Regions from separate parts of the Streptomyces sp. CA-142005 genome, predicted to be linked through region 1. Evidence: riboswitches for the same ligand, from Rfam matches in the RefSeq annotation. Region 1 holds a riboswitch; each other region holds the start of a gene.

The links. Region 1 has a riboswitch for cyclic di-AMP ahead of ACQPXS_RS23360 (M23 family metallopeptidase). Riboswitches for the same ligand answer to the same signal wherever they lie in the genome.
Region 2: another riboswitch for cyclic di-AMP. It lies ahead of ACQPXS_RS33520 (M23 family metallopeptidase); the one in region 1 lies ahead of ACQPXS_RS23360 (M23 family metallopeptidase).
Region 3: another riboswitch for cyclic di-AMP. It lies ahead of ACQPXS_RS27215 (transglycosylase SLT domain-containing protein); the one in region 1 lies ahead of ACQPXS_RS23360 (M23 family metallopeptidase).

What each region holds. Positions count from the first base shown of each region.
Region 1 covers NZ_CP192078.1:4,976,409-4,979,673, forward strand. The annotation lists gene ACQPXS_RS23355 (aldo/keto reductase) at 1-545, opposite strand, end outside; gene ACQPXS_RS23360 (M23 family metallopeptidase) at 617-1,645, opposite strand; cyclic di-AMP (ydaO/yuaA leader) riboswitch at 1,655-1,799, opposite strand; tRNA gene ACQPXS_RS23365 (tRNA-Met) at 2,109-2,182, shown strand; gene ACQPXS_RS23370 (dihydrofolate reductase family protein) at 2,242-3,265, opposite strand, start outside.
Region 2 covers NZ_CP192078.1:7,194,658-7,197,922, reverse strand. The annotation lists gene ACQPXS_RS33525 (GntR family transcriptional regulator) at 127-813, opposite strand; gene ACQPXS_RS33520 (M23 family metallopeptidase) at 1,012-1,758, opposite strand; cyclic di-AMP (ydaO/yuaA leader) riboswitch at 1,771-1,934, opposite strand; gene ACQPXS_RS33515 (M16 family metallopeptidase) at 2,182-3,265, opposite strand, start outside.
Region 3 covers NZ_CP192078.1:5,805,084-5,808,348, forward strand. The annotation lists gene ACQPXS_RS27205 (FAD-dependent oxidoreductase) at 1-128, shown strand, start outside; gene ACQPXS_RS27210 (HAD family hydrolase) at 260-1,072, shown strand; gene ACQPXS_RS27215 (transglycosylase SLT domain-containing protein) at 1,183-1,674, opposite strand; cyclic di-AMP (ydaO/yuaA leader) riboswitch at 1,679-1,860, opposite strand; gene ACQPXS_RS27220 (polyprenyl synthetase family protein) at 2,449-3,265, shown strand, end outside.

The sequences.
Region 1 (3,265 bases):
GGCTGGAGGGCGACATAGCGGGCGAGGCCCTCGCGGTCGGAGAAGTCGAGCGAGGCCCTCAGGCGCTCGGGGCTGATGTTGGAGGCGGCGATGTGGCGGACCTTGCCCGCCTTCACCAGCTCGTCCAGCGCGCCGATGATCTCCTCGACCGGGACCTCGGGCTTGTCGAAGTGGGTGTAGTAGAGGTCGATGTGGTCGGTGTCCAGGCGGCGCAGGGAGGCGTCCGCGGCGGCCTTGATGTTGGCAGCGGACAGGCCCTGGAACTCGGGGTGCTGGCTGACCTTGGTCGCGATGACGACGCGGTCGCGGTTGCCTCGGGACTTGACCCACTTGCCGATGACCGTCTCGGACTCGCCGCCCTTGTGGCCCTCGATCCAGGCCGAGTAGGAGTCGGCGGTGTCGATGAAGTTGCCGCCGGCGGCCGTGTAGGCGTCCAGGACGGCGAAGGAGGTCTCCTCGTCGGCGGTCCAGCCGAAGACGTTGCCGCCCAGGCAGAGCGGGAAGACCTCGAGGTCGGAGGAACCGAGTGTGCGCAGGGAAGTCATGCTCCACATCAACACCGGCGGCAGATGATCGCATTCCGCCGCCGGTGCAAAGTCCCCCGTACAGACGGCTGTCAGGGGTTGAGGCCCTTGTCGCGCAGCCACGGCGCCGGGTCGACGGCGGTGGCCTGGCCGTTCGGGTGGACCTCCAGGTGGAGGTGGGGGCCGGTGACGTTGCCGGTGGCGCCGACCCGGCCGATGACCTCGCCGGTGGAGACCTTCTGGCCGACGGAGACGTTGATCGAGGACTGGTGGCAGAACCACAGCTCGGTGCCGTCGTCCAGGGTCAGGACGGTGCGGTAGCCGTAGGCGCCGGCCCAGCCCGCCTCGGTGACCGTGCCGCTGTGGATGGCCTTGATGAGCGTGCCGGTCGGGGCGGCGAAGTCGAGGCCGGTGTGGTAGCCGGAGGACCACATCGCGCCGGGCTGCCCGAAGGTGCCGGTGATCGTGTACGAGACGACGGGCAGCTGGTACTGCTTGGCCAGCTCGGCCAGCCGCGCGGCCTCGGCGGCCTTCTTGGCGTCGGCCTCCGCCTTCTCCTTGGCGGCGGCGGCCTTGGCGGCGGCCTCCTTCTCCGCCTTGGCGGCCGCGGCGGCGGCCTGCTGGTCGGCGGCGGCGATCGCGGCGGCGGTGGCCTTGCCGTCGGCCTGGCCCTTCTGCTGCTCGGCCTGGGCCATGATCCGGTTGCGCAGGGCCTCGCCGGCGTTGCCGCTGTCGGCGCTGTCCGTGGTCACGCCCACGTGGCTGAGCCCGGTGGTGGAGGCCTGCGGTGTGTCGGAGGAGCCGCCGTCGAAGATGTGCTCGACGGAGTCCAGGTCCGGCATGGATATGGAGACCGGCGGCTTGCCGGTGTTGGCGCTGGCCATGCCGCCCGCGCCGACCGCGGCGATCACGCCGACGCCGAGGACGGTGGAGCTGCGTGCGAAGCCGCCGCGCTGCTTGGCGACGCGGTGCCGGCCACGGACCGGGGCGACGGAGTCCTCGGTGGGGTTCCACTCCTCCCAGGGCCCCTCCTCGGCGCGGTAGGCGCCGTAGCCGAAGGTCTCCGGCTGGGCTTGCGCGGGCACGAACGGGGCTTCTGGGGCGGGCCGGTTGGACGCCACTCGGGCGTACTCCTTTCCTTCCTCCGCCTACCGGGTTAGCTGACGGGTTCGGAGCAGGAAGGTCTCCTACGCGCGTATACCGGCTGGTATCCGCGCGATTCACCCCAAGATGGTGGTTCCCCGGTTCCCTTGCGGGATTCGACGCGTGCGCACGGAGCCGCCTCTTGTGACGGCTGGGACGACCGCGCTGCGTTATCGAACGTTAATAGACCCGGCAGCCACTTTCCAAGCCGTTCGGCTTGATCATTAACGCTTTCAACGATGGACTTACCGTTCAAGAACACTCCAAACCGGGCGAGTTGGCCACCGCTCAGGAGCGTCCGCGTTTTTGATGGTGACTCAGATGTTATGCGGAGGGCTGTCGTCCGGTCACTGTCGGTGAAGGTGATCACGGGAGTCGTGGAGGGGTGACCGGTGTGCGGCCGATCGGATGACCGCGTGGTGTACAGTAGAGACACAACGACGCGGGGTGGAGCAGCTCGGTAGCTCGCTGGGCTCATAACCCAGAGGTCGCAGGTTCAAATCCTGTCCCCGCTACTGAAGGCTCAGGGCCCGGAATCCTCGGATTCCGGGCCCTGAGCGTTTGCACGGGCGCCTCAGCCCAGCAGATGCCCGTTCGGCGCCTTGGCGGATTCCTCCAGCTCGGGCAGGACGACCACCTCGGCACCCGCCTTGACCAGAATCCCCGTACCGTCGGCCGCCGCCACGAACGTGTCCGGCTCCCGCCAGGCGGTGACCACCCGGCGCACCCCCGCCCGAAGGATCAGCTCGGCGCAGGGCGCGGGCCGCGAGGCACGCCGCGCGCAGGGCTCCAGGCTGCTGTACACCGTGGCGGCAGCCAGTCGCGGATCCGCCGGGTCGATCTTCGCGAGCGCGGCCTCCTCCGCGTGGACCACGGGATCATCCCCCTCCCGGGAGTGGCCGCGAGCCAGCTCCGTACCGTCGGCGGCGACCACCACCGCGCCGACGCTGAACGCCGTCTCCGAGGGCGGACACAGCGCGGCGAGTTCACAGGCGGTGCGCAGCCAGTGCCGGTCGGCGGCGGTGGCGAGGGGACCCGTGCCGGGCGCGGTGGGCTCGTAGCGCATGAGGACGACGTCCTCGATCCGGCGGGTCTCGGTCAGACGCAGCCGGCCGGACTGGTAGCCACCGGGGCCGAACAGGCGGGGCGCGGCGGGGTCGCCGACGAAGAGCGGGGCGAGGACCAGCTGGAGCTCGTCGGCGAGGCCCAGCTGCAGCAGCTGGGTGTGGACCGTGCCGCCGCCCTCGACCATCAGCCGTCCGACCCCGCGCACGTCGTGCAGGTGGGACAGCAGGGCCCGCCAGTCGAGGCCGGGGCCGAGCGGGACGATGTCGGCGGCGCCGCCGAGGCGGCGGGCGGCCCGCTCGGCACCCCGGTCGGTGGTGTAGACGAGCTTGTCGCCGCCGGTGTGCCAGAAGTTTGCGTCGGGGTCGAGGTCGCCGGTGGCGCTGACGGTCACCTTCAGCGGGTACTCCGGCCGGCCCGCCCGGACCCGCGCCGCGCGGCGCTCGGCGGAGTTGACCAGCAACCGCGGGTTGTCGGCGCGGATCGTGCCGGCGCCGATCAGGATGGCGTCGACGGAGGCCCGTACCGCGTCG
Region 2 (3,265 bases), 2.2 Mb from region 1:
CCGGAGCCGCGTCGCCTTTTCGGGCGGCGCGGCTCTGTGTTTCCGGGCTCATTGCGCGCACACCGGAATCAGGGCAGCGAAAATACGGCGCAGCCGAATTACTCTTCTTTGTATACGGCGTCCGTGTTAATGCCGGAGGCCCGACATGTTTACGGCGTGTTGCGAAGTCCTCACACGCTCGCCGGCCCCGGAAAAGCGCAGCCGGTGCACGGCCGTCGCGCGCTCGGTGTGCAGCGCCGTGAGCGCCCGCGCACGCTCGCCGTCGCCGCGCGCCACCGCGTCGACGATGGCGCCGTGTTCCGCCCAGTAGTCCACCGGGCTCGGCGGCGCCTCCACCGCGTACATCCAGGCGATCTTGTGCCGCAGCTGGGTGAGCATCGTGGTCAGCGAGGGGCTGCCACAGGCCTGGGCGAGCGTCTCGTGGAACCAGCCGCCCAGCGAGCGCAGATCCTCGCTGTGTCCCCGTCTGGCCCGCTCCTGGCCCAGCCTGACCAGGCCGCGCAGCACTTTCAGATGGGCCTCGGTGCGCCGCTGGGCGGCCCGGGCGGCCCCGAGCGGCTCCAGCAGCAGGCGCATCTCCAGCAGGTCGGCGGCCTCCTGCTCGGTCGGCTCGGCCACGCACGCGCCCGCGTGCCGGCGGGTCACCACGAAGCCCTCAGCCTCCAGGGTGCGCAGGGCTTCGCGGACGGGGACGCGCGAGACGCCGTAGCGGCGGGCGAGGACTTCCTCGGTCAGCCGGCCGCCGCGCTCGTAGACACCCGCGACGATGTCGTCCCGGATGGCCGTGCACACCGAGTGCGCCGGAATACGCATGACCGACCTCCGCCTTAATCCCCGTGAAACGTCGACGATGGACGCGTGTTCCGTGACTCTATTCCAATGAGCCGGAATTTCCGACGGCGGGTCGGAATCCATGGATATTTTTTGGTCAGCGGGCCGGGTCGCGGCCGTGAAAAACGACGAAAGCCCCGGCTCGGTGAGCCGGGGCTTCGCATGCCGCGCGCGGGGGCGTCAGACGTTCACGCCGTGCTTGCGGAGGTAGGCGACGGGGTCGACGTCCGAGCCGTAGTCGGGGGTCGTACGGGCCTCGAAGTGCAGGTGCGGGCCGGTGGTGTTGCCGGTCGCGCCGGACAGGCCGATCTGCTGGCCCGGGGTGACCTGCTGGCCCACCGAGACGCCGATGGACGACAGGTGGCCGTACTGGGTGTACATGCCGTCGGCCATCCTGATCACGATCTGGTTGCCGTACGCGCCGCCCCAGCCGGTGGAGACGACGGTGCCGGCGCCGACCGCGTGCACGGGGGTGCCGCTCGCCGCGTGGAAGTCGATGCCGGTGTGCGAGCCGGAGGACCACAGGGAGCTGCTGGCCCGGTAGCCGGTGGAGACGTAGGAGTTCGTGATCGGGGCGACGAAGGTGTTCAGCAGGCGCTTGCGCTCGGCCTCCCGGGCGGCGCGGGCCCTGGCCTCGCGCTCCTCCTTCGCCTTCTTGGCGGCGGCCTCCTCGGCCGCCTTCTGCTCGGCGGCCTGCCGCTGCGCGGCGGCCTGCGCGGCGATGTGCTCGGCCACGTCGTCGCTCAGGGTGAGGACCGGTGTGAGGCCGGTCTGCTCCACGGTGTTCTCGGCGGCGAGCGCCGGGGAGGCGGCGAGGGTGCCGATGACACCGGTGGTGGTGAGGGCCGCGATGCCCGCCGCCTGAGCGGTGGTGCGCTTGACCCGGCCGGGCTTGCGGTGCTTCCCGGTGGCGCACATGAACGCCATGGAGTGGCTGGTCCTTTCCTTCCCTCTCGCCTACCGGGTTAGCTGACGGGTTCGGAGCAGGAAGGTCTCCTACGGGCTCCCTCGCGGCTCGCGCTGGCGCCCGATTCACCCCAGGGACTGCGTGGGTCCCCGGCTCCCCTGGCTCGCGCCGTACGGGGACTCGGCGATGACTGTCCGGTGCCGCGGGTGCGGCGCACTGCCCGACGAACAGCCTGGGCGACGCTACGTAAGCCAGCTTGGGAACCCCAAACCGATCCGGGCTTTTGTAGCGCATGCCACAGGGCAGACAGGCAACCTCCGCCTCAAATCGGGCATCTGGGGTAGGGCTGGGAAACGGCAGGGGCCCTGACGGTCCGTAGACCGTCAGGGCCCCACGCGCGCGTGCGGCCTCCCGGGCGCACCCGGCCGCCGCGACGGCGCGCTCTACTCGGCCGCCACCACGGTCACTTCACCGATGCCGAGCGCCTCCACCGGCGCCTTGATCTGGGAGGCGTCGCCGACGAGGACGGTCACCAGGCGGTCCACCGGGAAGGCGTTCACGACGGCCGCCGTGGCCTCCACCGTGCCCGTCGCGGCCAGCTGCTGATACAGCGTCGCCTGGAAGTCGTCGGGCAGGTGCTGCTCGACCTGGTCGGCCAGCGTGCTCGCCACGGCCGCCGCGGTCTCGTACTTCAGCGGCGCCACCCCGACGAGGTTCTGCACGGCCACGTCCCGCTCGGCGTCGGTCAGGCCCTCCGCCGCGAGGGTGCGCAGCACCTTCCACAGGTCCTCCAGCGCCGGGCCGGTGTTGGGGGTGTCCACGGAACCGCTGATGGCGAGCATCGACGCGCCCGTGCCGTCCGGCGCGGACCTGAGGACCTGGCCGAACGCGCGCACACCGTAGGTGTAGCCCTTCTCCTCGCGCAGGACGCGGTCCAGGCGGGAGGTGAGCGTGCCGCCGAGGCAGTAGGTGCCGAGCACCTGGGCGGGCCACACGCGGTCGTGCCGGTCGGGACCGACGCGGCCGATGAGCAGCTGTGTCTGCACGGCGCCGGGCCGGTCCACGATGACCACGCGCCCGGTGTCGTCGGCGGTCACCGGAGGCACGGGCCGCGGCTCGCCCGCGGTGCCGGTCCAGGCGCCCAGCGTGTCGCCGAGCAGCGCGTCCAGGTCGACGCCGGTGAGGTCGCCGACCACGACCGCGCTGGCCGTGGCGGGGCGTACGTGCCGGCCGTAGAAGGCGCGTACGGCGTCGGCGTCGATCTTCTCGACCGTCTCCTCGGTGCCCTGGCGGGGACGCGACATGCGCGAGACCAGCGGGAACAGCTCCTTGGAGAGCTCCTTGGCGGCCCGGCGGGAGGGGTTGGCCAGCTCGTGCGGGATCTCGTCCAGGCGGTTGCGGACCAGCCGCTCCACCTCGCTGTCGGCGAATGCGGGCGCGCGCAGCGCGTCGGCGAGCAGGCCGAGGCCCTTGGCCAGGCGGGAGGCCGGGACCTCCAGGCTGAGCCGGACGCCGGGGTGGTCGGCG
Region 3 (3,265 bases), 830 kb from region 1:
CCGTTCCCGGCCTGTATTTCACCGGCCTGCCGGCGGCGTCGTCGTACGGCCCGGTGATGCGCTTCGTCTGCGGCACGGAGTTCGCCTCGCCGCGCCTGACGAAACACCTGGCGTCGGCCCACGGCTGAAGCCGCCGACCGCCCGTGCCGAGTCCCGTCATCAACCTGGAGTCGCAAGGCACCACTTGGGGTGGAACAGCACGTAAGTGCGCAGGACGACAAGGTGAGTCGGTGGGGCCCGGTATCCGTATTCTCTGATCATGGCAGCCTCCCCCACATATGCACTGATCGCCACCGACCTGGACGGAACGCTGCTGCGCGGCGACGACACCGTCTCCGACCGGTCGCTCGCCGCGCTCGCGCGGGTGGCGCGGGCCGGCGCCCGGCACCTGGTGGTGACGGGCCGCCCGGCCCCGCGGGTACGGCAGCTCCTCGCGCACCTCGGCTGCACGGGGCTCGCGGTGTGCGGGCAGGGCGCACAGGTCTACGACGCCGGGACCGGCCGCCTGCTGTGGTCGGTCCGGCTGGACCGGGAGCTGGCCGAGACCGCGCTCGGCAAGATCGAGGCCGAGGTGGGGCAGGTGTACGCGGCCGTGGACCAGGACGGGGTCGACGGGCTCACGCTCATCGAACCCGGCTACCGGATGCCGCACCCCACCCTGCCCGCGGTGCGGGTCGACCGGCGTGACGACCTGTGGTGCGCGCCCATCAGCAAGGTGCTGCTGCGCCATGCCGAGCTGTCCGACGACGAGTTGGCGGCCACGGCGCGCGGCGTGGTGGGCGACCTGGCGACGGTCACCATGTCCGGGCCGGGGACCGTGGAGCTCCAGCCGTCGGGGGTGACCAAGGCGACCGGTCTCGCGCTGGCCGCCGAGCGGCTCGGGATCGCGGCGGAGGAGGCGCTGGCGTTCGGCGACATGCCCAACGACATCCCGATGTTCGACTGGGCGGGGCGCGGGGTCGCCATGGCCGGCGCGCACCCCGAACTGAAGGCGGTGGCCGACGAGATCACTCTGTCGAACGAGGACGACGGAGTCGCCGTCGTCCTCGAAAGACTGTTCCCGACCGACTGACCGGCACATCAGTACACGGCCGCCCCGGAAGGAGCGACGGCCGCCCGGTGTGCCCCTCCGTCAGGTGAGGGCACACCGGGCGGCCGATGCCGTGCCGGTCGGCGGGACCGTCAGTACGCGCTGTGCACGTTGTCGATCGAGCCGTACCGGGCGGCGGCGTAGTTGCAGGCCGCGGTGATGTTCGCGACCGGGTCGTAGGGGTCGAAGGAGGTGCCGGCCACGTGGTACGCCTTGAAGGTCGGGTCGATCACCTGGAGCAGCCCCTTGGACGGGATGCCCTTGGCGGCGTTGGAGTCCCAGAGGTTGATGGCCTTCGGGTTGCCGGAGGACTCCCGGATGATGTTGCGATAGATGCCGTTGTAGGTGCCCGGAATGCCCTTCTGGGCCATGATCGCGAGGGACTCGCGGATCCAGCCGTCGAGGTTGTTCGAGTACCCGGCGGTGGTGGTGGAGGCAGCCTTGGAGGTCGTGCCGGTGGCTGCGGAGGCGCTGGTGGCGCCGATGAGCGAGAGGGTGAGGACGGCGGCGCCGGTGCCGGCGACCGTGAGGGCGCGGACCAGGCGGTTGTTGCGCGGGCGGCGGTGCTTGGCGGCAGCAGACATGGGGAAGTCCTCTCCGTCGCCTGCGAGGTGAGCTGTCGGGTTCGGGCGGGGAGGTGCCCGGCCGCGTCTTCCTGAGAAGGCGTGGCTTCACCCCGAGCCGTTCCGGTGCGACGTGTGCCGACCGGCCCGGCGACTTACCTGGGTCCCCCGCTCCTGCCGTACGAATGAGTTCGTCGATGGGTCACGCGGGCGGCGGCAGGATTCGGCGTCCGCCCGACGGCCCGGAACGTATGCGAGAGCACATGCCGGGAACAAGTACCGGATGCACACTAAGTACTATTTGACCTTTGTCTGTGGCATATGGGGTACTTGATCCTTTGCGGTTGCCAACCCTCAACTCGCCGATGTGACAAGGGTGGAGGTGGCCTGACGGGCTCCTGGGGGTCGCAGGTCGGCCGTGACCCAATTCACGAAATAACAAAGTATTTCAAATCGGACATGGGGGGTTCGGGTGGATCGGGTGGGTGATGGCGCCCGTGGTGGAGCCTGTCGCGGAACCCGTGACGGGCCGTCTGTCGTTGTCTGGGGCGTAGGCATTACTCCGCTCGCCCCCTCGACTCGCGACAAAGCATCTGGATTCCTGTTAAGTCGATAAATGTCCGCTCTTATCACTTGATCAAAAACATACCGGTCGTGATCCGATACCGCCCAGGCTGGACCGGTGGGCGCTATCGGTGATCGAAACAGGACCGGATACGCTGAGTTGAGTGATGGCAGCGACCTATCGACAAACCGTGTAATCGCCAGCAGACACCAGCAGACAGGAGACCCCTCGTGACCGTCGTCGGGCCGTTCGGGCTGAGCGTGCGGGACCAGGCTCTGGAAGCCGATGTCCAGGCCGGATTGGCGGCTGTCGAGGAAGGCTTGCTCGAGGCCACCAAGAGCGAGGTCCCGTTCATCACGGAGGCCGCGCAGCACCTCGTACGAGCCGGCGGGAAGCGGTTCAGGCCGCTGCTCGTGATGCTCGCGGCCCAGTTCGGCGACCCCTACGCGCCGGGCGTCGTGCCCTCGGCCGTGGTCGTGGAGCTGACCCACCTGGCCACGCTGTACCACGACGACGTCATGGACGAGGCGGCCGTACGGCGCGGCGTGGACAGCGCCAACACCCGCTGGGGCAACTCCGTCGCGGTCCTCACCGGCGACTTCCTCTTCGCCCGCGCCTCCCAGATCCTCGCCGACCTCGGCCCCGAGGCGGTCCGGGTGCAGGCCCTCGCCTTCGAGCGGCTGGTCACGGGCCAGATCCTGGAGACCGCCGGCCCCTCCGACGGCCGCGACCCGGTCGAGCACTACCTGGACGTGCTCGGCGGCAAGACGGGCTCGCTGGTGGCGGTGTCGTGCCGGTTCGGCGCGATGATGTCCGGTGCCGACGAGACGGTCGTCGACGTGCTCACCCAGTACGGCGAGCGGCTCGGGGTCGCCTTCCAGCTCGCCGACGACGTCCTGGACATCGCCTCCGACTCGCACGAGTCCGGCAAGACCCCGGGGACCGACCTGCGCGAGGGCATCCCGACGCTGCCCGTGCTCCGGCTGCGCGAACGCGCCGCCCGCCTCGGCCTGGCCGAGGACATCGCGCTGTGCGAGCTGCTCGACT